DNA from 4 places in the Phyllobacterium sp. P30BS-XVII genome. Region 2 is predicted to be linked to each of the others. Evidence: riboswitches for the same ligand, from Rfam matches in the RefSeq annotation. Region 2 holds a riboswitch; each other region holds the start of a gene.
What was found. A riboswitch is a leader RNA that binds a small molecule or an ion and turns the genes downstream of it on or off. The one in region 2 is predicted to bind cobalamin.
Positions count from the first base shown of each region.

Region 1 (5,165 bases), on a different contig from region 2:
AGATAGGCAATTTTGCAAGAATTGCTACCCCGGCCGTTTCCTCAACAGCACCGTCACCACAAAAAACGCACCGATGGAACTGGTGACAATACCGATGGGTAGTTCCTGTGGTGCCAGCAGCAAACGCGCGGCGAGGTCGCTCAGGAGGATCAGCGTTGCACCCAGCAGGGCGCAGGTCACAATCAGCCCCGCATGCAGTTGGCCCGAAAAACGCCGGGCAATATGCGGGATCATCAGGCCGACGAAACCGATGACACCGGCAACCGACACAAAAATCGCGGTTGAGAAAGCGCAGACGATGAACACCGTGTTGCGGATGCGTGTCACCCGGATGCCAAGGCTTTCCGCCGTGTTTTCGCCCGCCAATAGCGCATCCAGATTGCGGTGGTTGTAAAGCGCGTAGATGAGGATCGCCGCAAGGCCGACAAGCGCCAGCGGCAGGTTTTCCCAGCGGGCAAGGCCGAGGCCGCCAAGGGTCCAGAACATCACCGAATGGGCGGCGCGCTGATCACCGGCAAACACCATATAGTTGGTCAGCGCTGCAAAGAGGAACGAGACGGCAAGCCCCGCAAGGATCAGCCGTTCCGGCCCCTGTCCCTGCACGCGCCGCACCAGCATGAGCACGACAATGGCCGCCAACATGCCGCCGCTGAATGCGGCAATCGGCAGGGTCCAGATGCCGAACCGGTCGCCGATGATTGTAATCACGCAGACCGCTCCCGCTGCCGCGCCATTGGAAAGGCCGAAAAGGAATGGATCGGCGAGATCATTGCGGGTGACGGTTTGCAAGAGCGCACCGATAATGCCGAGCCCGGCGCCCACGCAAATGGCGAGGATCACCCGCGGCAGGCGCAAATCAACAATGATCTTGCCAACAGGACCCTGAACAGCGGTATCGGAGAGCCCGGAGGCATGGGCAAGCGCGCGCAGCACGTCACCGAGCGGGATAACCGTTGCCCCATAGGCAATGGAGATGAGGGCGAGAGCCAGAATGGCCATCACCCCCACGATAAGCATCAGATGCTGACGGATAGACGGAAGCACTCAGAATGCTTCCGGGTGCATCGCCTTGGTCATCTTGATGATTGCCTCGATATTGGCGGGGCCGGGCGTCAGTTCCGCATAGCGCAGGGCGACGAAGCGATTGTTCTTCACCGCGTCGGTTTCCTTCATCGCCGGATGCGATTTGAGGAAGTCGAGCAGTTTCTGGTAGCCCGCATCATCCTGATAATCGAGGAGCACGAGGAACTCAGGATTGCGTGTGGCCACGGTTTCCCACGAGGTGGTGCCCCAGCTTGTGTCGAGATCGGCCATGATATTGCTGCCACCGGCTTCGCTGATCATCGCCGTCGGAATGGCGAATTTGCCTGCGGTGAACGGCTTGTCCTCGCCTGAATCATAGAGGAACACGCGGGTGCCGCTCTTGTCGCCGATCTTGGTCTTGAGGCTGGCAAGCTCGGTCTTCCAGCCGCTGACCAGCTTGTTTGCGTCATCTTCCTTGCCGAAAATCTTGCCCAGCTTTTCCATGTCGCCGTAGAGCAGGTCCATGGTGGCGGCTGGCCGGTTCTTGTCGAGATGAATGCAGCTTTCGGTCAGCTCAAGCGTCTTGATGCCATGTGGCGCAAGCGTATCGGGCGTGACTTCGCCACCGGGTTTCATGCCGTAATTCCAGCCCGCAAAGAAAAAGTCGGGCTCAACGGCGACGAGATTTTCCAGCGTCGGATATTTGGGTGCAAGTTCGGGGATGGAACCCTGCTGCTTTTTGAAAGCGTCATCCAGCTTGTACCAGCCTGTAATGCCCGAAACCCCGACTATGGAGGGTTGCAGGTGCAGAGCAAAAGCCATTTCGCTCATATTGATGTCCTGAATGACCGCGCGCTTGGGAGCGACATCAAAGGTCAGCGGCTTGCCGCAGCTGTCAACGGTAACAGGAAACGCCCATGCGGGCGCAGATAGCGCCGACAAAGCGAGGGCGAGCAACGTTCTTTTCATCAAATTCTCCGTAGCTGAGCAGATTGTATTGTTGTTGTTGGTTCCGGTGCTTCGAACACCATGAGGTCGCGATCCTGCGATGGGTGGCGCAGGCGCAATACGTCGAGATCAAAGACATCGCTGACAATGCGCGGCGTCAGTGTTTCATCCGGCGTGCCAATGGCGACCAGCTGCGCGCTGTGCATGACAGCAACATGGGTGGCAAAGGGCGCGACAAGCGGCAGGTCGTGCAGCACGGCGATGACAGTCACGTCGAGCCCGGCGACAAGCGCCAGCAATTCGCTGCGCGCTTTCGGATCGAGGTGGTTGGTGGGTTCATCCAGAAACAGAATATCAGGCTGCTGGGCAATCGCACGAGCCAGTTGCACGCGTTGCCTCTCACCACCGGAGAGCGAACCTATGGGGCGGCGGGAAAACTGGGCAACCTTGGCACGCAGCAGCGCCTCCGCCACGATATCGCGATCTCCGGCCCTGGTCAGAGCGCCCATATGCGGAATACGGCCAAGCGAGACATAATCCTCCACCAGCAACTGATGGTCAGGCGCATCGGTCTGGCCGACAAAGGCGAAGCGTCTTGCCCTTTCTCTGGGTTTCAACCGGTCAATAGGTGTGCCTTCGATATAAACATTGCCGGAGGAGGGCCGTAGCAGACCCGCCAGCATGCGCAGCAGCGTGGATTTTCCGGCGCCATTCGGGCCGATAATGGCGAGCCGCGAACCTTGCTCAATATCGAGCGAGGTTTCGTCGACGAGCGTCTGGCCGGAGGTGCGAAATGTCACGTCGTCGGCGCGCATGACGATGTTGTTCATGGGCTGATGATGTCCGTGACTGCAGGCAAAACACATGGTGCTGGGTCCCAAATCGGTAAACTCTGTCGTGCCATATCAGGCACACTGTTCTCGTATAGTAACGTTATAACATTGGTCAATGCCTGCCGTGTCATAGATGTGCAGGAATTCGCGCGAGTGTCTTGTCGTAAAGGCCAGGCGGGCGCTGCGACGCCTGGGACCAGCCGTCATCGAGGCGCTGATACATCCGGGCAAAATCGATAAGGTCGGCAAAGTTGGCGTCGGGGCAGATATCGCCGAAGAGATATTGCGCCTTGTCAGGCGCGCGGAATGCCACGGTGCAGGGATGTCCGCAGCCCGCCATGCAGCCGACACCGCGTACCTCATAGGCGGGATCGCCATTAAGTTCCGCTGCAAGCCTGTCGACAAGGTCCTGCCCCGGTCGTGCGCCGTCGGAAGCCTTGCACAGGGTGCAGACGATAATCTGGTGGTTCGGCCTGCTCATGCCTGTCCATTGCCTCAAAGACAGGGGTTGGGGGAACGCAGCCAATGCACCATCGCGACAATGCGGGAGAGACATCGCATCGCTCCCGGCACACCCCGTCCGGTTCGAATTTCAATTGAGATGGCAGGTCTCCTGGCTCGCGGGTCTCAGCTTTGCCTTGCCTTCCCGGTCTTTCAACCAGTGGCATGTCAGGCATCGCTCACCGCTTACAGTTGCGGGGGCAGCCACGGTCTCGGTCCCTTTTGGGTACGCCTCACCGTGTTCCCTTTTCATCCCCGGCGTTGTCTTGCCGGAGAAACCATCGGCGCGGATGCTATGCGGCCAGCCCCGCCGTTGCAAGCACGTTTATGCGGCAATTTTTGACGCTGCCAAAATTTTTGGCAAATGAAAGATTTCAATTGGCTGACAACTCGGTAGAGTGCTTGGAGTATTTGTGGAATCGTAGCTTTTGAGGCGACATGGCAATTCACGCAGCAGTCTATCACCTGACGCACTACAAGTATGACCGGCCCATCATGCTCGGGCCGCAAATCATCCGGCTCCAGCCAGCGCCCCATTCGCGAACGAAAGTTCTCAGCCATTCCCTGAAGGTCAGTCCGGCCAATCATTTCGTCAATCTGCAGCAGGACCCCTACGGCAATTTCCTTGCCCGCTTCGTTTTCCCTGAACCGGTGACGGAATTGAAGATCGAGGTCGATCTCATCGCTGATATGACCGTCTATAATCCCTTCGATTTCTTTGTGGAGCCGGTCGCGGAGACGTGGCCGTTCAACTATCCGCAGGAAATCAGCGATGACCTGTCGATCTATATGAAGCCGGAACCAGTGGGGCCGCTGGTTTCGAACTTCCTCGCAACGATTGATCGCAGTCCGACCAATACGGTGAATTTCGTCGTCGATCTCAATGCGCGCATCCAGCGGGAAATCGGCTATGTCATCCGCATGGAAACCGGTGTGCAGGAGCCGGAGGCGACGCTTGGCCTGCGCTCTGGGTCGTGCCGCGATTCAAGCTGGCTGCTGGTGCAGGTCCTGCGCAATCTCGGGCTCGCTGCGCGCTTTGTTTCGGGCTATCTCATCCAGTTGAAGCCTGATCTCGTTGCCATTGATGGCCCTGCCGGGACAGACAAGGATTTTACCGATCTGCATGCCTGGTGCGAGGTCTATCTGCCCGGTGCCGGCTGGATCGGCCTTGATCCGACATCGGGGCTTCTGACCGGTGAAAGCCATGTGCCGCTGGCCGCCACCCCGCATTACCGCAACGCCGCGCCGATTTCCGGTATGGCGGAGTTTGCCAATGTCGAATTCGGCTTTGATATGCGGGTTGACAGGGTTTCCGAACATCCGCGCATCACCAAGCCGTTTTCGGATGAATCATGGAATGCGCTCGATGCCCTTGGCGAACAGGTGGATGCCATCCTCAAAGAACGCGATGTGCGGCTGACCATGGGCGGCGAACCGACATTCGTCTCCATAGATGATTTTGAGTCAGGCGAATGGAACACTGATGCCGTCGGCCCCACCAAGCGGGAAAAGGCCGACAAACTGATCCGGCGGCTGCGCGAGCGTTTTGCGCCCGGTGGCTTCCTGCATTACGGGCAGGGCAAATGGTATCCCGGCGAAAGCCTACCGCGTTGGACGTTCTCACTCTACTGGCGCAAGGATGGTAAGCCGATCTGGGTCAATCCTGACCTGATCGCGCCTGAGAACAGCACGGCAGATGTGAAGCCTGATGATGCCGGAAAGCTTCTGCTGGCGCTGGCGGATGAGCTTGGCGTTGAACAGGAGATGGTGGCCCCCGCCTATGAAGACCCGGCCGAATGGATCGTCAAGGAAGGCAATCTGCCTGATAATGTCGACCCCTCCAATTCCAAGCTGAAAGAC
Region 1 covers NZ_JACGXO010000003.1:425,011-430,175, reverse strand. Annotated here, with positions in the region: gene FHW17_RS11315 (iron ABC transporter permease) at 25-1,017, opposite strand; gene FHW17_RS11310 (ABC transporter substrate-binding protein) at 1,045-1,992, opposite strand; gene FHW17_RS11305 (ABC transporter ATP-binding protein) at 1,992-2,801, opposite strand; gene FHW17_RS11300 (DUF1636 family protein) at 2,932-3,285, opposite strand; cobalamin riboswitch at 3,390-3,603, opposite strand; gene FHW17_RS11295 (transglutaminase family protein) at 3,744-5,165, shown strand, end outside.
Region 1: it holds a riboswitch for cobalamin, as region 2 does, so the genes downstream of both, FHW17_RS11300 (DUF1636 family protein) here and bluB (5,6-dimethylbenzimidazole synthase) in region 2, are expected to answer to the same signal.

Region 2 (5,165 bases):
AAAACCTGACAAAATCTTTCGGTGATCGCGTTCTTATCGAGAACCTGACTTTCAAACTGCCTCCGGGCGGCATTGTCGGCATCATCGGGCCGAACGGTGCGGGTAAGACCACGCTGTTCAAGATGATCACCGGGCAGGAAAAGCCGGATTCCGGTTCAATCCGTATCGGTGAAACGGTTCATCTCGGCTATGTCGACCAGAGCCGCGATCACCTCGCAGCCGAAAAGAACGTCTGGGAGGAAATCTCCGGCGGCAATGAAATCATCAAGATCGGCAAGAACGAGATGAATTCGCGCGCCTATGTTTCGGCGTTCAATTTCAAGGGCGGCGATCAGCAGCAGAAGGTTGGCAATCTTTCCGGTGGTCAGCGTAACCGCGTTCACCTTGCCAAGATGCTGCAATCGGGTGGCAACGTCTTGCTCCTTGACGAACCGACCAACGATCTGGACACGGAAACGCTGGCGGCTCTTGAGGATGCACTGGAAAAATATGCTGGCTGCGCCGTTATCATCAGCCACGATCGTATGTTCCTTGACCGGCTGGCAACGCACATTCTGGCATTCGAAGGTGACAGCCACGTTGAATGGTTCGAAGGCAACTTCGAGGATTATGAGAACGACAAGATTCGCCGTCTGGGACCAGACAGTGTCAATCCAAAGCGTCCAAGCTATAAGCCCCTCACACGTTAAAAAGTGCGGGCGCGCTAATAAGATCGGGAGGGTGGCAACACCCTCCCATCACCGATTTTGACATTTCCATCAGTGATATTGGCTGGTTTTAATATTCAATTTTCCTAAGATGCGGCAGATTGCATGGAGCGCCGTCATGACTGATCTTTTCGCAACCACAACTCACATTATTCCTGCCCGCAAAATTGCCGGCCGGGTCAGCGGTGTATTTCAGGCACCGAAGGACAGTTTTGTCACTGCCGCAGCCGAAATGCTTGATCTTACCTTTGAGGGCATACGCGGCGATTATCATGCGGGCCTTACCCGCCGCTCCGGCGGGCGCGAGCCGTGGTATCCGCGTGGCACCGAAATGCGCAATGAACGGCATATTTCCATTCTGGCAGCGGACGAGCTTGAAACGATTGCCAAGACCATGGGCCTTGCGGAAATCAAGCCGGAATGGATCGGCACCAATATGGTGGTCGATGGTATTCCCTCGCTTTCCATGCTGCCGCCGCGCACCCTGCTGTTCTTCGAAGGCGGGGTGACGCTGAAGGTGGATGGCCAGAATGCGCCATGTAAGGTGGCGGGGCGTTCCATCGCTGAAAGTGCGCAAACACGCGATCACACGGCCACAGCGCTTGATTTCGTCAAGGCATCGAGACGTTTGCGTGGGGTTGTTGCCTGGGTGGAAGTGCCGGGTATCATCAATGCGGGCGAAAAAGTCGATGCGCGTCTGCCGGAACAATGGATTTATCCCGGCTGATACTTGCGTCTTTCCAGAATTTATGGCGAATGAAAGCCGGTTCGGTGCCTGCTTGCAGGAGAATCGGGAAGCCGGTGAAAATCCGGCACGTGCCCAACGCTGTAAAAGGGGATGGGCCGCGCAGATTGCCACGGAGACATCCGGAAGGCGCGCGGTTCAGATGAACCTCAGTCAGAAGACCGGCCGGACCAGATAGCCAAAACCGCATGGACAGCGGGGAGGTGTCCGGGGTTTTGGCCCCTCGCGTTGTTGGGAGCAAACAATGCACGATTCTGTCCATGGTCCTGTGACCGCCGCTGATTTTTCCCGTGATGAGCGCGATGCCGTCTACAAAGCCATCTATACCCGCCGCGATGTACGCGATCAGTTTTTGCCACGACCTATAGAAGATGACGTTCTGATGCGGCTTCTGGATGCCGCCCATCATGCGCCGTCAGTGGGTTTCATGCAGCCGTGGAACTTCATTCTCATCCGCGACGAAGCGCGCAAGGTCGAGGTACACAGGGCATTTACCCGTGCCAATGCGGAGGCAGCCGCGATGTTCGCTGATGAACGTCAGGCTCTCTATGCGTCATTGAAGCTTGAGGGCATCGTGAAGGCACCGGTTAATCTCTGCATTACCTGCGATAGGACGCGGGGAGGCGATGTGGTGCTGGGGCGGACGCACAACCCGCAGATGGATATCTACAGCACCGTGTGCGCCGTGCAGAACCTGTGGCTGGCGGCAAGGGCAGAAGGTATCGGCGTTGGCTGGGTCAGCATCTATCACGATCAGGATATGCGCCGTATTCTCGGTATCCCTGACCATATCGAAATTATCGCTTATCTGTGCATCGGCTATGTCAGCAAGCTTTATGACAGCCCGGAACTGGAAAAACGGGGTTGGCGCAAACGCCTGCCGCTTGCGGAACTCATTTTTGAAGATCAATGGCCGGTCAGCTCGGATCTTCCTCGTCCGGGTCGAGAAGCCGGGTTGCGCGCCATTCCGTCAGTTTCCGGTTGATGGCTTCAAGCACAAAAAACCGTGCCGATTCCTTATCGTAACCGTCATCGCGCAGGGCATCGTAATCCGTATGCTGGTGGCGGACATGCGCGACTGTCGCAAGCCAGACGGCGATGGGCGGCGGCAGGGTTTTCATATGCGGTGCAGTGGCGGCGGCGCGTATGGGTTCGGAATCCGAATAGGGCACAGCCGGTAAAAGCAATGTGAGCTGCTTGCCGATAGCCCGCTGACGGTTGGTTCCTGCACTCATCGCATCACTCTCACAGATTCGCCTGCCGATTGGCTCGCCTATTTCAGACGCGACAAAATTTGCCGTCAACAAAAAACAAACTTGCCAAATCAGCATTTCTCACATAAACATATCTTTATATCTTTTGAGGAAAGCTCGATGGACAAACGTGATCTCAACCTTGACCTGATGGTCGATACGCTGAAAGCAGCGGCGGAGCCAAGCCGCCTGCGCATTCTGGCGCTGTTGTCCCGCGGTGATTTGACGGTTTCCGATCTGACTTCCATTCTCGGACAATCGCAGCCGCGTGTCTCCCGCCATCTCAAGCTGCTGTTCGAAGCCAATCTGATCAATCGCTATCAGGAAGGCTCCTGGGCCTATTTCCGTCTCGCGGAATCGCTGATTGTTGGCGACATTGCCCTCATATTGCTCGACCGCCTTGATATATCCGATCCGCTGCTGGAGCGCGATATCGAGCGGCTTGGCTCGGTCAAGCTGCAGCGCCGCGAGCGGGCGGCAGCCTATTTCAGCGCCAATGCAACAAGCTGGGACGTTATCCGTTCGCTGCATGTGCCTGACGGTGCCGTGGAAGCCGCGCTGACCAAGATCGTCGGACGTACGCCCTTTCAGGCCATGCTTGATGTCGGCACCGGTACCGGCAGACTGCTTGAGCTGTTTGCACCGCTTTACATTCGCGGTGTCGGCATCGATATCAATCGCGACATGCTGACCATCGCCCGGTCCAATCTCGACCGGTCGGGCATTGCCAATGCGCAGGTTCGTCAGGGCGATGTCTATTCACTGCCTGTCGATCGGGAGTCGTTTGATCTGGTAACTATTCATCAGGTTCTGCATTTCCTTGATAATCCTGCCGAAGCAATTCGCGAGGCAGCACGGGCGTTACGAGCAGGTGGCCGCATGCTGATCGTCGATTTTGCCCCGCACGATCTTGAATTCCTGCGGGACAGCCATGCTCATTTGCGGCTTGGCTTTACCGACAATCAGATGCGTGACTGGCTGACTGAGGCCGGGCTTGCACTGGAAGACAGCATTGAACTTGAACCAAAAGACCAGGACAAACTGACCGTCAAACTGTGGCTGGCACGCGACCCACGCTTGCTGATCGCTGATCCCGCTTTAACCTCCCGCGTATCGGAGAGTGTCTGATGAGCTTTTTCCGCCAATCCCGCCGTGCAGACCTTGGCACCAATATCAAGGTTTCGTTCGAATTCTTTCCGCCAAAGACCGAGGTGATGGAAGAGCGCCTTTGGGAGACTGTGACGCGCCTTGCGCCGCTCAATCCTGAATTTGTCTCGGTGACTTACGGTGCCGGTGGTTCCACCCGCGAGCGTACGGCCCGTACGATCAAGCGTATCCTGACTGAAACCGACGTCAACGCGGCAGCGCATTTGACCTGCGTCGATGCGACGAAGGAAGAAGTCGACACGGTTGTGCGTGAATTTGCAGCCATGGGCGTGAAGCGCTTCGTTGCACTGCGCGGCGATCCGGCTGGCGGCGTTGGTGCCCATTACAAGCCAACACCGGGTGGCTATGAGAACGGTGCCGATCTGGTTGCCGGTCTGAAAGCCTTTGCCGATTTCGATATTTCCGTTTCCGCCTATCCGGAAAAGCATCCGGAAAGCCCGGATTTTGCCACCGATATCGATATGCTCAAGCGTAAGGTCGATAATGGCGCAACGCGTGCGATCACCCAGTTCTTCTTCGAAAACGATCTCTATGAGCGTTATGTGGAGAAGGTGCGCCGGGCAGGCATCTATATTCCGATCCTGCCGGGCATTCTGCCGATCCATAACTTCACGCAGGTGACCAATTTCTGTTCGAAGGCCGGAACGCATATTCCGTCATGGCTGGCTGAGCGGTTCGAGGGGCTCGACAATGATCCGCAGACCCATGCGCTGGTCTCGTCAGCTGTTGCTGCCGAGCAGGTTCTCGATCTGGTCGAGCGCGGTGTGCAGGATTTCCATTTCTACACCATGAACCGCGCAGATCTCGCTTTTGCGATCTGCCATCTTATCGGCATTCGTCCAGCCAGCGGCACACTGGAACCTGCGTTGGCAGGCGCTGCCTGATCCCGGATGCGGTCGCTTAAAATGGAAATGGCCCGGTTGCTATAACCGGGCCATTCCAATTTGTATGTCACCTTCTTAACGGTCAGAGACCATCTCTACGGCGCTCTTCTTCTCAATCAGGGTATGAGTCCTACGACCATTGCACCGATAAATGCGAACGCTGCACAGATCATGAGGACGTTCATCGAACGAGTAAGTCCCATAGTTTGTCTCCTGCAGTTAACCGCCTTAGCATAACGGAAAATTGCCACAGAAAAAGCGGAAATATTACCGTCTGATGACATCATCTGTAGAAATTTTTTGCTCACCAATCGTAAGTTTCTGAAATGAAACGCATTTAACGGAATAAAAAATCGTGTATTCACGATTAAATTACCGAAGATTTGGTTTATTTTTGCAACGCACCAAA
Region 2 covers NZ_JACGXO010000002.1:425,670-430,834, forward strand. Annotated here, with positions in the region: gene ettA (energy-dependent translational throttle protein EttA) at 1-689, shown strand, start outside; gene FHW17_RS07950 (molybdenum cofactor sulfurase) at 826-1,434, shown strand; cobalamin riboswitch at 1,460-1,637, shown strand; gene bluB (5,6-dimethylbenzimidazole synthase) at 1,697-2,437, shown strand; gene FHW17_RS07960 (DUF2293 domain-containing protein) at 2,370-2,687, opposite strand; gene FHW17_RS07965 (metalloregulator ArsR/SmtB family transcription factor) at 2,826-3,833, shown strand; gene metF (methylenetetrahydrofolate reductase [NAD(P)H]) at 3,833-4,756, shown strand.

Region 3 (5,165 bases), 140 kb from region 2:
TCTGGCTGGATTTCGTCAATACACAGATCATTGACGGTGAGCTTGTTGATCTCATCGGCGGCGGCGATGCCTTTTTGCAATGGGCAAGGGCGGCGGATATTCCGGCTGATGAACGTGCGACGCATGGCTTTGACAGGGCATTGACCGAAACACGATTGTTTCGGGAACAGCTGCGCGCGGCGGCAAACGATCTTGCGGCGGGCACCGCGCTTAATCCTGCTTTCATCGCCGATATCAACCGGCGTATGGCGGATCATCCTGTTGCGACAGTTCTGGAAAATTCAGGCAGCGGATGGGCGACCCGCGCCAGGCCAGTCACCGAAGGGCCCGAGCGCGTTCTGGCTGATATCGCCAGTGATTTTGCCCGGTTCGTTGCCACCGAAGGCACAAATGTCCGCAAATGCAGCAATGAGCGCTGCTGCATCATGTTCTATGACACCAGCAAGAACCACACCCGCCGCTGGTGCAGTATGGAGGCATGCGGCAACCGGGCAAAAGCTGCCGGTCGCCGCGCGCGTGTCGCTCAATAGCGGCTTACTGCTCTAGCCGCAAAAGCTTTGCTGCCTCGACCATGTTGACGAGGGCTGGCTTCACGTCTTCCCATTTGCGGGTTTTGAGGCCGCAATCCGGGTTGACCCAGATCTGGTCCGGGGCAAGATTTCTTTTGGCCTTACGCAGAAGACCAGCCATTTCATCGACAGGTGGAATGCGCGGTGAATGGATGTCGTAAACACCGGGTCCGATTTCGTTCGGGTAATGGTAGGTCACGAAAGCATCGAGCAATTCCATTTTCGATCGCGATGTCTCGATGGAGATCACATCCGCATCCATGGCCGCGATGGAGTCGATAATATCGTTAAACTCCGAGTAGCACATATGGGTGTGAATCTGGGTCTCGTCGCGCACGCCCGAAGCGGAGAGGCGGAAGCACTCGATGGCCCAGTCGAGATAGGCAGCCCAATCAGCTCGGCGGATCGGCAGACCTTCGCGAATGGCTGGCTCATCGATCTGGATGATCTTGATTCCAGCTTTTTCCAGATCGCTCACCTCGTCACGCAGTGCCAGCCCGATCTGGCGGCAGACCTGATCACGCGAAAGATCATCGCGCACGAAAGACCATTGCATCATGGTTACGGGACCGGTCAGCATGCCCTTCATAGGCTTGTTTGTGAGGGACTGGGCAAAGGATGACCATTCAACGGTCATGGCTTTCGGGCGGCTGACATCGCCGAAAATGATCGGCGGGCGAACGTAACGCGAGCCATAGCTTTGCACCCAGCCATGTTTGGTGAAGGCAAAGCCCGAGAGCTGTTCGCCGAAATACTGCACCATGTCGTTGCGCTCAAACTCACCATGGACAAGCACATCAATGCCGATTTCCTCCTGCCAGCGAATGGAGGTTTCGGTTTCCTTGCGCAGCAGTGCGGCATAAGCATTGGCGGTCAGCGCACCCTTGCCATGTTCCGCCCGCGCTTTGCGTACTCCATCCGTCTGGGGAAAGGAGCCGATAGTGGTTGTCGGAAAGTCGGGCAAGCCAAGCGATTTCTGCTTTTCACGCCGGGCAGGATAGGGGCTCTGACGTTGTGCCTGCTCCGTTGTCACCGCTCGCAGACGCTGTTTTACCGCTTCGTCATGAATTTTGGTCGAGGTGTGGCGTGTTTCGATAGCACGGCTGGCGGCCGCCAGTTCGTCTCGCACGCTGTCTTTGCCCGTGTTGATTGCTTTGCCAAGGATCGACAATTCTTCAAGTTTCTGGGTGGCAAAGGCCAGCCAGCTTTTGAAATCAGGGTCGATATCCGTTTCGAGTTCGAGATCGACAGGGGTGTGCAGCAGCGAACAGGATGGTGCCAGAATGAGGTGATCTGTTCCGCGCTGGGTGATCACGGGTTCGATGCGCCGGAGGATGGCTTCAAGATCCGCACGCCAGACATTGCGGCCATCGATAACACCAAGCGACAGGACAAGACCAGCCGGAGCCTGAGCCACCACCCTGTTGAGTTGCTCGGGCGCACGGCAAAGATCAAGATGCAGGCCAGCAACAGGCAGCCCCAAAGCCAGATCGAGATTGTCACCGAGGGCGCCAAAATAGGGCGTCAGCAGCAGTTTCAGCCGGGGCAGGGCGCGGGCAAAGAACGCATAGGCCACGCGGAATGCGGTCTGTGTGCTTTCATCAAGATCAAGCACCAGCGCAGGTTCATCGATCTGCACCCATTGCGCCCCATTGGCGGAAAGGCGGCGCAGAATTTCCGTGTAAACGGGCAGGAGGCCCGGCAATAGTGACAGTGGATCGAGGCGGTCATCCTTGCTCTTGGCGAGTTTGAGGAAGGTGACAGGTCCAAGAATAACCGGACGTGTATCAAAGCCCTGCTCGCTGGCTTCGCGGTACTCATCAACGGGCTTGTTGGAACCAAGGGTGAATTCCTGACCGCGCGTCAGTTCAGGCACCATGAAATGATAATTGGTATCAAACCACTTGGTCATCTCCTGCGCCGCTACGCCGTGATGGGCGCAACCTTCGTGATCTTGCGAGCCCTGACTGCCCCGCGCCATGGCGAAGTAGGTTTCAGGGGCTGCAGGACCGCCCTTCCATTCATAGTTTTGCGGGATCGCGCCAACCATGACGCTGGTATCCAGCACATGGTCATAGAGTGAGAAATCATTGCTCGGTATGTGGTTGAGGCCATGGGCCTTCTGCAAAGCCCAGTTTTCCTGACGCAGGCCCACAGCGATATCCTGCAGAGTGACGATATGGGATTTGCCTGACCAGAAATTTTCCAGCGCGAATTTCAGCTCGCGCCGTTTGCCGATCCGAGGGAAACCCAGATTGCTTATGGTGATAGACATAGTTCTTTACCCCGATTGGTTGAGGGCAAAGGCCAGGCGCACGCATGCAGGAAATACGGGCATCGCAATGCCCGCTTGCAAGCGACACACCGGACACCCCGCCCGTGGACGTTATCTATCGAGGCAGGTCTCCTGGCTCACGGGTCAGTGCTCTTGTCAGGCCTTCCCGATCCATGTGCGGATCAGTGACACGAAATTGACAACAGCTCGCCGCTTACAGTTGCGGGGGCAGCTCCGGATTAGATCTCGGGAAGAGATCGCACCGTATTCCCTCTTAGCTCTGCGCCCCGGAAGGCGCAGAGAACCACGATGAAGGCATGGTAGGCGTGTGTCCGCAGACTGTCAATAACACATAAAGGTATCTTTATATGGTTACGTCATCATTTAATGGGCGACGGCTGGTTCACCGACAACGTCGCTCTTGCTGCTTTTCTTGATGGTCAGGGCGAGCAAGGCTGCGATGAAGCAGAGAATACCGGCGGTGAAGAATGCAGGCAGGTAGCTTGCATATTCCGTCCGGGCGAAACCGCCACCATAGGCAGCCGATGCGGCTCCAAGCTGATGGCCGGCAAAGACCCAGCCGAATACCATACCGGCCTTTTCGCGGCCAAAACGATCCGTTGCCAGTTTGACGGTTGGCGGTACGGTGGCGATCCAGTCCAATCCATAGAACATGGCGAACAGCGTGAGGCCGTAGATGGAGAAGTTGCTGTAGGGCAAAAAGAGCAGCGAGGCACCGCGCAGGCCGTAGTACCAGAACAGCAACCAGCGATTATCGACCCGGTCGGACAGCCAGCCGGAACCGATTGTGCCGAAGAAATCGAAGAAGCCCATCATGGCAAGCACGCTGGCCGCTGTCACTGCGGCGAGGCCGTAATCACCGCAAAGCGCGACGAAATGTGTCTGGATCAGGCCGTTGGTGCTCGCACCGCAGATATAGAACGTGGCGAACAGGACCCAGAACGTGCTGCTGCGGGAGATTTCTTTCAGTGTGACAAGCGGCATGATGATGAGTGAGAGAAGTCCGCCCGTTATCGGAGCAGTCTTCGTGACTTCTTTTTCGCCATAGGCTGGCAAGCCCACATCGGCTGGACGGTCGCGCATCAGCAGAAATACCGCAACAGCGGCAACGGCGAGCAGGGCGCAGACCATCATGGTGGCGGCACGCCAGCCGTAATTTTCACTGATGGACGCCATGAGTGGCATGAAGGCCAACTGGCCGGTCGCCGAGCTTGCGGTCAGCATGCCAAGCACCAATCCGCGCCGTTCCGTAAACCAGCGCGTGGCGACAGTTGCGCCGAGCACCATGGCGGTCAAGCCAGTACCGAAGCCGATCACAACGCCCCATAACAGGATAAGCTGCCAAATCTGCGTCATGCCCAGCGATAGAAACGAGCCACCGGCAATAAGCGCGAGCGCCACGCAGACAACCTTGCGCACACCGAAATAGTTCATGAAAGCGGCAGCGAACGGACCCATCAGGCCGAACAGCAGCAGACGAATGGAAAAGGCCGTCGCGATCTGTTCCGTGGTCCAGCCGAACTCTTTTTCCAGCGGTACGATGAGTACGCCGGGCGCGCCAACAGCTGCCGCGGTAACGAGCATGGTGAGAAAGGTGACGGCGACAACAACCCAACCATAATGGACATTGCGTCGGGCGAGGGTCGCGGCAAGTGGTGAAGAAATCATGTTCGTTTCCCCGATGGGCGATTATAGACAATTGATTTAAATGACGGTCATCATTATTGACTATTGATGACGACCATCATATAAATTGTCAATGCAGTTTTTTTGAAGGAATGTTTCATGCGTGTCAGCAGGGATCAGGCAGCTCAGAATCGCGCCCGTATTGTACAGATCGCCGGGCAGCAGTTTCGGGAGAAGGGCTTTGATGGAATCGGCGTTGCCGATGTCATGAAAAGCGCCGGGCTTACGCATGGTGGCTTCTATGGCCATTTTGATTCAAAGGATGATCTGATTGCGGAGGCCTGCGAAGCGGCCATGGCGCTGTCAGTCCGCAAATGGATGAGCCTTTCCGAGGGCGCTCCGGATAATGCGCTTGCTGCAATCGCCAAGTCCTATTTGACCGGAGATGCGCATGGCGAGGGCAAAATGAGCAGTTGCATGATGGCGGCTCTCGCGCCGGATATTGCCCGCCGTGGTGGCCCTGTGCGCTCGCGCTTTACCGAGGGAACAAAGGCGCTGCTCGATATTCTGATCAACGCCGTGACCGGGAATACAAAAGCCAAGCAACGGGAGAAAGCCATTGCTGTTATGGCCGGACTGGTGGGAACAGTCGTTCTGTCCCACGCGGTGGACGA
Region 3 covers NZ_JACGXO010000002.1:286,059-291,223, forward strand. Annotated here, with positions in the region: gene FHW17_RS07335 (CGNR zinc finger domain-containing protein) at 1-530, shown strand, start outside; gene metE (5-methyltetrahydropteroyltriglutamate--homocysteine S-methyltransferase) at 535-2,844, opposite strand; cobalamin riboswitch at 2,949-3,168, opposite strand; gene FHW17_RS07345 (MFS transporter) at 3,229-4,533, opposite strand; gene FHW17_RS07350 (TetR/AcrR family transcriptional regulator) at 4,651-5,165, shown strand, end outside.
Region 3: it holds a riboswitch for cobalamin, as region 2 does, so the genes downstream of both, metE (5-methyltetrahydropteroyltriglutamate--homocysteine S-methyltransferase) here and bluB (5,6-dimethylbenzimidazole synthase) in region 2, are expected to answer to the same signal.

Region 4 (5,165 bases), 190 kb from region 2:
CAGATGTTGGGAAATCCGTCCTGGTGGCCGGACTTTGCCGGCTTGCGCGCAATCGCGGATTAAAAGTTCGGCCATTCAAACCGCAGAATATGTCGAATAATGCCGCTGTCAGCGATGATGGCGGCGAGATTGGCCGGGCGCAATGGTTGCAGGCCGTCGCCTGCGGCGTGCCCTCATCAGTGCATATGAATCCCGTGCTTTTGAAACCGCAGTCCGAGACCGGCAGCCAGATCATCGTGCAGGGCAAAGTCTGGGGACAGGCGAAGGGGCGCGATTACCAGAAATTCAAGGCGCAGCTGCTCGATGCTGTCATGGCGTCATGGGATATTGTGCGCGATGGCGCTGATCTTGTGATCGTCGAGGGGGCGGGTTCGCCAGCGGAAATCAACCTCAGGGCAGGGGATATCGCCAATATGGGCTTTGCCACCCGCGCCAACGTGCCTGTGCTGCTGGTCGGCGATATCGACCGGGGTGGGGTGATTGCCTCAATCGTCGGGACCCATGCGATCCTGCAACGGCAAGATCGGGATATGATCATCGGTTATCTCATCAACAAGTTTCGCGGTGATGTCTCGCTGTTTGATGACGGGTTGAAAGCCATCAGCCAATTTACCGGCTGGCCCTCTTTCGGCGTCGTGCCGTGGTTGAAAGATGCAGCACGGTTGCCGGCGGAAGATTCGGTTGTGCTGGAACGTCTGGCGAAGGGCGAGGGCCGGGCGCTCAAAATCGCGGTGCCGGTGCTTGATCGCATTGCCAATTTTGACGATCTCGATCCGCTGATGGCCGAGCCGCAGGTGGATGTGGTGATGGTGCGCAGTGGCGAGCGGCTGCCGTCCGATGCGGGGCTGGTGATTATTCCCGGTTCCAAATCCACAATCAGCGATTTGCTGCGGTTTCGCGAAAATGGCTGGGACAAGGATTTGGACCTGCACCGGCGTCGCGGCGGGCATATCATTGGCATATGCGGCGGTTTCCAGATGCTCGGCCGGACGGTGCGCGACCCTGATGGCATCGAGGGCAACGTGACGGAAACCCAAGGGCTCGGGCATCTCGAGATCGATACGGTGATGGAACCTGAAAAGACCGTGCGCAATGTCGAGGCACATTCACTGCAGTTCGATCTGCCGCTCAGCGGTTATGAAATTCATCTGGGCCGGACGACGGGCCCGGATTGTTCCAGCCCTGTTGCCCGTATCAATGGTGTGAATGATGGGGCGATATCGAAAGACGGCAAGGTGTTTGGGACCTATCTGCACGGGCTTTTCGGCGCGGATCGCTTTCGTGCGGCGCTGCTGGGGTCGATGGGTATTGCGGCTGACGAGTTTGATTACCGTGCGGGTGTGGATGCCGCGCTGGATAGTATCGCGGGGCAGCTGGAGGATTTGATTGATGTCGATGCGTTGCTTGCATGTGCTGCAGGCAGATATTGATGCTCACACCGCCGGTAGCCCGACAGGGCAGAGGGGCGAGACCCGTGGCTCGCCCGTCCTTCGGACCACCACAAGGGGGGAGATCACATTGGCATAAACGCCTTTGCACAACAGGCATGGTTCTCAGATTGTGCTAGGCGGCACTGTCAGCTGATCTCCCCCCTTGTGGGGGAGATGCCCGACAGGGCAGAGGGGGGTGAACGTTGATGGTGCGTGGTTCGTGGTTCGACAAGCTCACCATGAGGGAAATGGGTGGGTTGTAGGGAGCCAAGCTCCGCAACGTGGCAGAATAAAACTCCCTTGCATCATCCCTCTCCCTCATGGTGAGCTTGTCGAACCACGAACCCACCCTACCACTCTCTTACCAAACAGCACACATTCAATTGACATTTCTCGTGGGGGATGAATAACGTCCAGCCCATGATTGGTTCCCATATTGGTCGAAGGCCAAGGGATCAAAAGGGAATGCGACGGCCGTACCCTGAAGGGCGGTCCCACCGCAGCCGACCCCGCGACTGTAGAGCGGCGAGGATCAATGCAAAGCCTGACGCATATGCAGAGGGCAGCCACTGGGAAACCGGGAAGGCGGCATTCATTCTGTGACCCGCGAGCCAGGAGACCTGCCAGTCATAGAGCCTTTCCCAGGAAAGGCTTGGGGTAATCCTGCCCAAGAATCGAAGGGTAATGTCCCTTCAGGCCCAGCACGGAGGTTGTTATGGCTGCTCGTATGACGCATTTGCTTGTTTTCCCGCCCGCATTCCCTTTGATGGATGGATCGTTGCGGTTGCAATAGCGGCGATGCCTCAACTCAATTCAGGTGTGACTTTCATTCTCGGCGGTGCCCGCTCGGGCAAATCCAGCTTTGCCGAAGGCCTGATCAAGTCGTCGGGCCTTGACGCGATCTATGTCGCAACGGGCAGGGCGTGGGATGAGGAAATGTCTGTACGCATTGACCTGCATAAAAAGCAGCGCGGTTCACTATGGCGTACCATAGAAGAGCCGCTTGATCTGCTGGATACCCTGCAAGGGGTGGCTGGCGAGGGCAAGGCTGTTCTTGTCGACTGCCTGACGCTCTGGCTCACCAATCTGATGATGGATGAGCGCAATATTACCGCTGAGACGCGGCAGCTTGTCGAAGCGCTGCCGAAACTTCAAGGTTCGATTGTTCTGGTCTCGAACGAAGTGGGTCTCGGCATCGTTCCGGAGAACCGCATGGCGCGCGATTTTCGCGACCATGCCGGACGTCTCCATCAGGCCGTGGCGCAAGCTGCGGCAACAGTCTATTTCGTGGCAGCCGGACTGCCGCTCACAATGAAGGGATAGGAATATGCAGGGTCAAAAGATTCCAGCAACAGTCATCACCGGTTTTCTCGGTTCGGGCAAAACCACGATGATCCGCAATCTGCTTGAAAACGCCAATGGCAAGCGTATCGCGCTTATCATCAATGAGTTCGGCGATCTGGGCGTCGATGGCGGTCTGCTCAAGGGCTGCGGTATCGAAGCCTGCCGCGACGAGGATGTGATCGAGCTGAACAATGGCTGCATCTGCTGCACAGTGGCGGATGATTTCATTCCGACCATGACCAAGCTGCTTGATCGTCCTGATCGCCCCGATCATATTGTCATCGAGACATCGGGTCTCGCCCTTCCGCAGCCTCTGGTTGCAGCGTTCAACTGGCCTGAAATCAAGACGCAGGTAACGGTTGATGGTGTTGTTACCGTGATTGACGCCTCTGCCGTATCCGAAGGCCGTTTTGCCGATGATCATGACAAGGTTGATGCCCAGCGCATTCAGGATGAATCACTCGATCATGACAGCCCGCTCGAAGAACTGTTCGAAGACCAGATTCGCGCCGCCGACCTGATTGTGCTCAACAAGACAGACCTTATCAATGACAAGCAGCTTGATGGGGTGCGCGGCGATGTGCAGAGCCGCTCGTCCCGCTCGCTCAACATGGTTTCGGCAAGCTTCGGCAAGCTTAGCAATGAGCTTCTGCTGGGGCTTGGCGTTGGCACGGAACAGGACATTGCCAACCGCAAATCGCACCATGAAATGGAGCATGAGGCGGGTGAAGAGCATGATCATGATGAGTTTGAGAGTTTTGTCGTTGGTCTAGGCCCGGTTGCGGAACCAAAGAGCTTTGTTGAAAAGCTGAAGACCGTCATTGCCGATCACGACATTCTGCGCCTGAAAGGCTTTGCCGATGTTCCCGGCAAGCCCATGCGTCTGGTGGTGCAGGCTGTCGGCACGCGCATCGAGCATTACTTTGACCGTGCCTGGAATCCGGGTGAAGAGCGCCAGACGCGTCTCGTCGTTATCGGTCTGCATGATATCGACAATGATGCCATTACATCCGCTGTCACTGCTGCGGCCGTTTAACTGAGGCTGGAAAACTGAATGCATCTCCTGCTTGCCCAGAAAGGCACCATTGCTGAAGGGACCGAGGCTATCGACCTTGGCCAGACGCCGGGAGATGTGTTGTTTCTTTCCGCTGCTGATACGGAACTGGCGAGCCTTGCCTCCGCACGGCGGCAGGGCGATGGCGCGGTGTCGCTGCGCCTTGCCAATATGATGAGCCTGTCGCACCCGATGTCTGTCGACGCCTATGTGGAGCGGACGGCGCGCCATGCCAAGCTGATCGTGGTCAGGGTTATCGGCGGCGAAAGCTACTGGCCCTATGGTCTGGAAGCGCTGCATGCCTGTGCCGTCAATCACAAGGTGCAGCTTGCGGTGCTGCCGGGGGATGACAAGCCCGATCCGGGGCTCGACCGGTTTTCAACCATTGCCCGGCATGATCGCGACGCACTCTGGCATTATCTGCTGGAAGGTGGCGCGCAGAATGCGCAGCGTTTTCTCGATTATTGTAGCGCTCTGATCCATTCCAGCGAGAAGCCGCAGGACGCTGCACCCCTGCTGAAAGCGGGACTGTGGTGGCCGGGGAAACCAGCGCCTTCGCTGGAAGAAATGCGCAGGAGTTGGCAGGACGGCGCGCCAGTTGCCGCGATCTGTTTCTACCGGGCGCTGGTGCAGAGCGGGCAGACGCAGCCGGTTGAAGCACTGCTGGAAGCATTGCGCGCCAAAGGCCTCAATCCACTGCCGGTGTTTGTCTCCAGCCTGAAAGATCCGGTTTCCATTGCAACGCTGGAGAGCATTTTCGCTGAAGCACCGCCAGCGGTGGTGCTGAATGCCACGGGCTTTGCCGTGTCTGCGCCGGGTTCAGCGCGCAAGCCAACCGTGCTTGAGCATGATGGTGCGATGGTCCTGCAGGTTATCTTCTCCGGCTCCAGTGCCGAGCAGTGGCGACTGTCCGATCAGGGCCTGTCGGCGCGTGATCTCGCCATGAACGTCGCCCTGCCTGAAGTGGATGGCCGGGTATTGTCGCGCGCGGTTTCGTTCAAGTCGGCACAGCATTTTGATGAGGCTGTGGAAGCCAATATCGTCATGCATGAGCCGCAGGCTGACCGTGTGGCATTTGTGGCTGAACTGGCATCAAATTGGGCGCGTCTGCGCATAAGCAAGCCGCAGGCGCGGCGGGTTGCGCTTGTCATGGCAAATTATCCCAATCGTGATGGGCGGCTGGGCAATGGTGTTGGCCTTGATACGCCTGCGGGCACATGGCAGGTGCTGAAATCCCTGCGCGATGCGGGCTATGGTGTCGCCGACCTGCCAGATGATGGCGAGGCGCTGATCAATCATCTGATGGCTGGTCCCACCAACGCGGCCAGCGATGGACG
Region 4 covers NZ_JACGXO010000002.1:613,115-618,279, forward strand. Annotated here, with positions in the region: gene FHW17_RS08845 (cobyric acid synthase) at 1-1,430, shown strand, start outside; cobalamin riboswitch at 1,839-2,073, shown strand; gene cobU (bifunctional adenosylcobinamide kinase/adenosylcobinamide-phosphate guanylyltransferase) at 2,229-2,753, shown strand; gene cobW (cobalamin biosynthesis protein CobW) at 2,758-3,810, shown strand; gene cobN (cobaltochelatase subunit CobN) at 3,829-5,165, shown strand, end outside.
Region 4: it holds a riboswitch for cobalamin, as region 2 does, so the genes downstream of both, cobU (bifunctional adenosylcobinamide kinase/adenosylcobinamide-phosphate guanylyltransferase) here and bluB (5,6-dimethylbenzimidazole synthase) in region 2, are expected to answer to the same signal.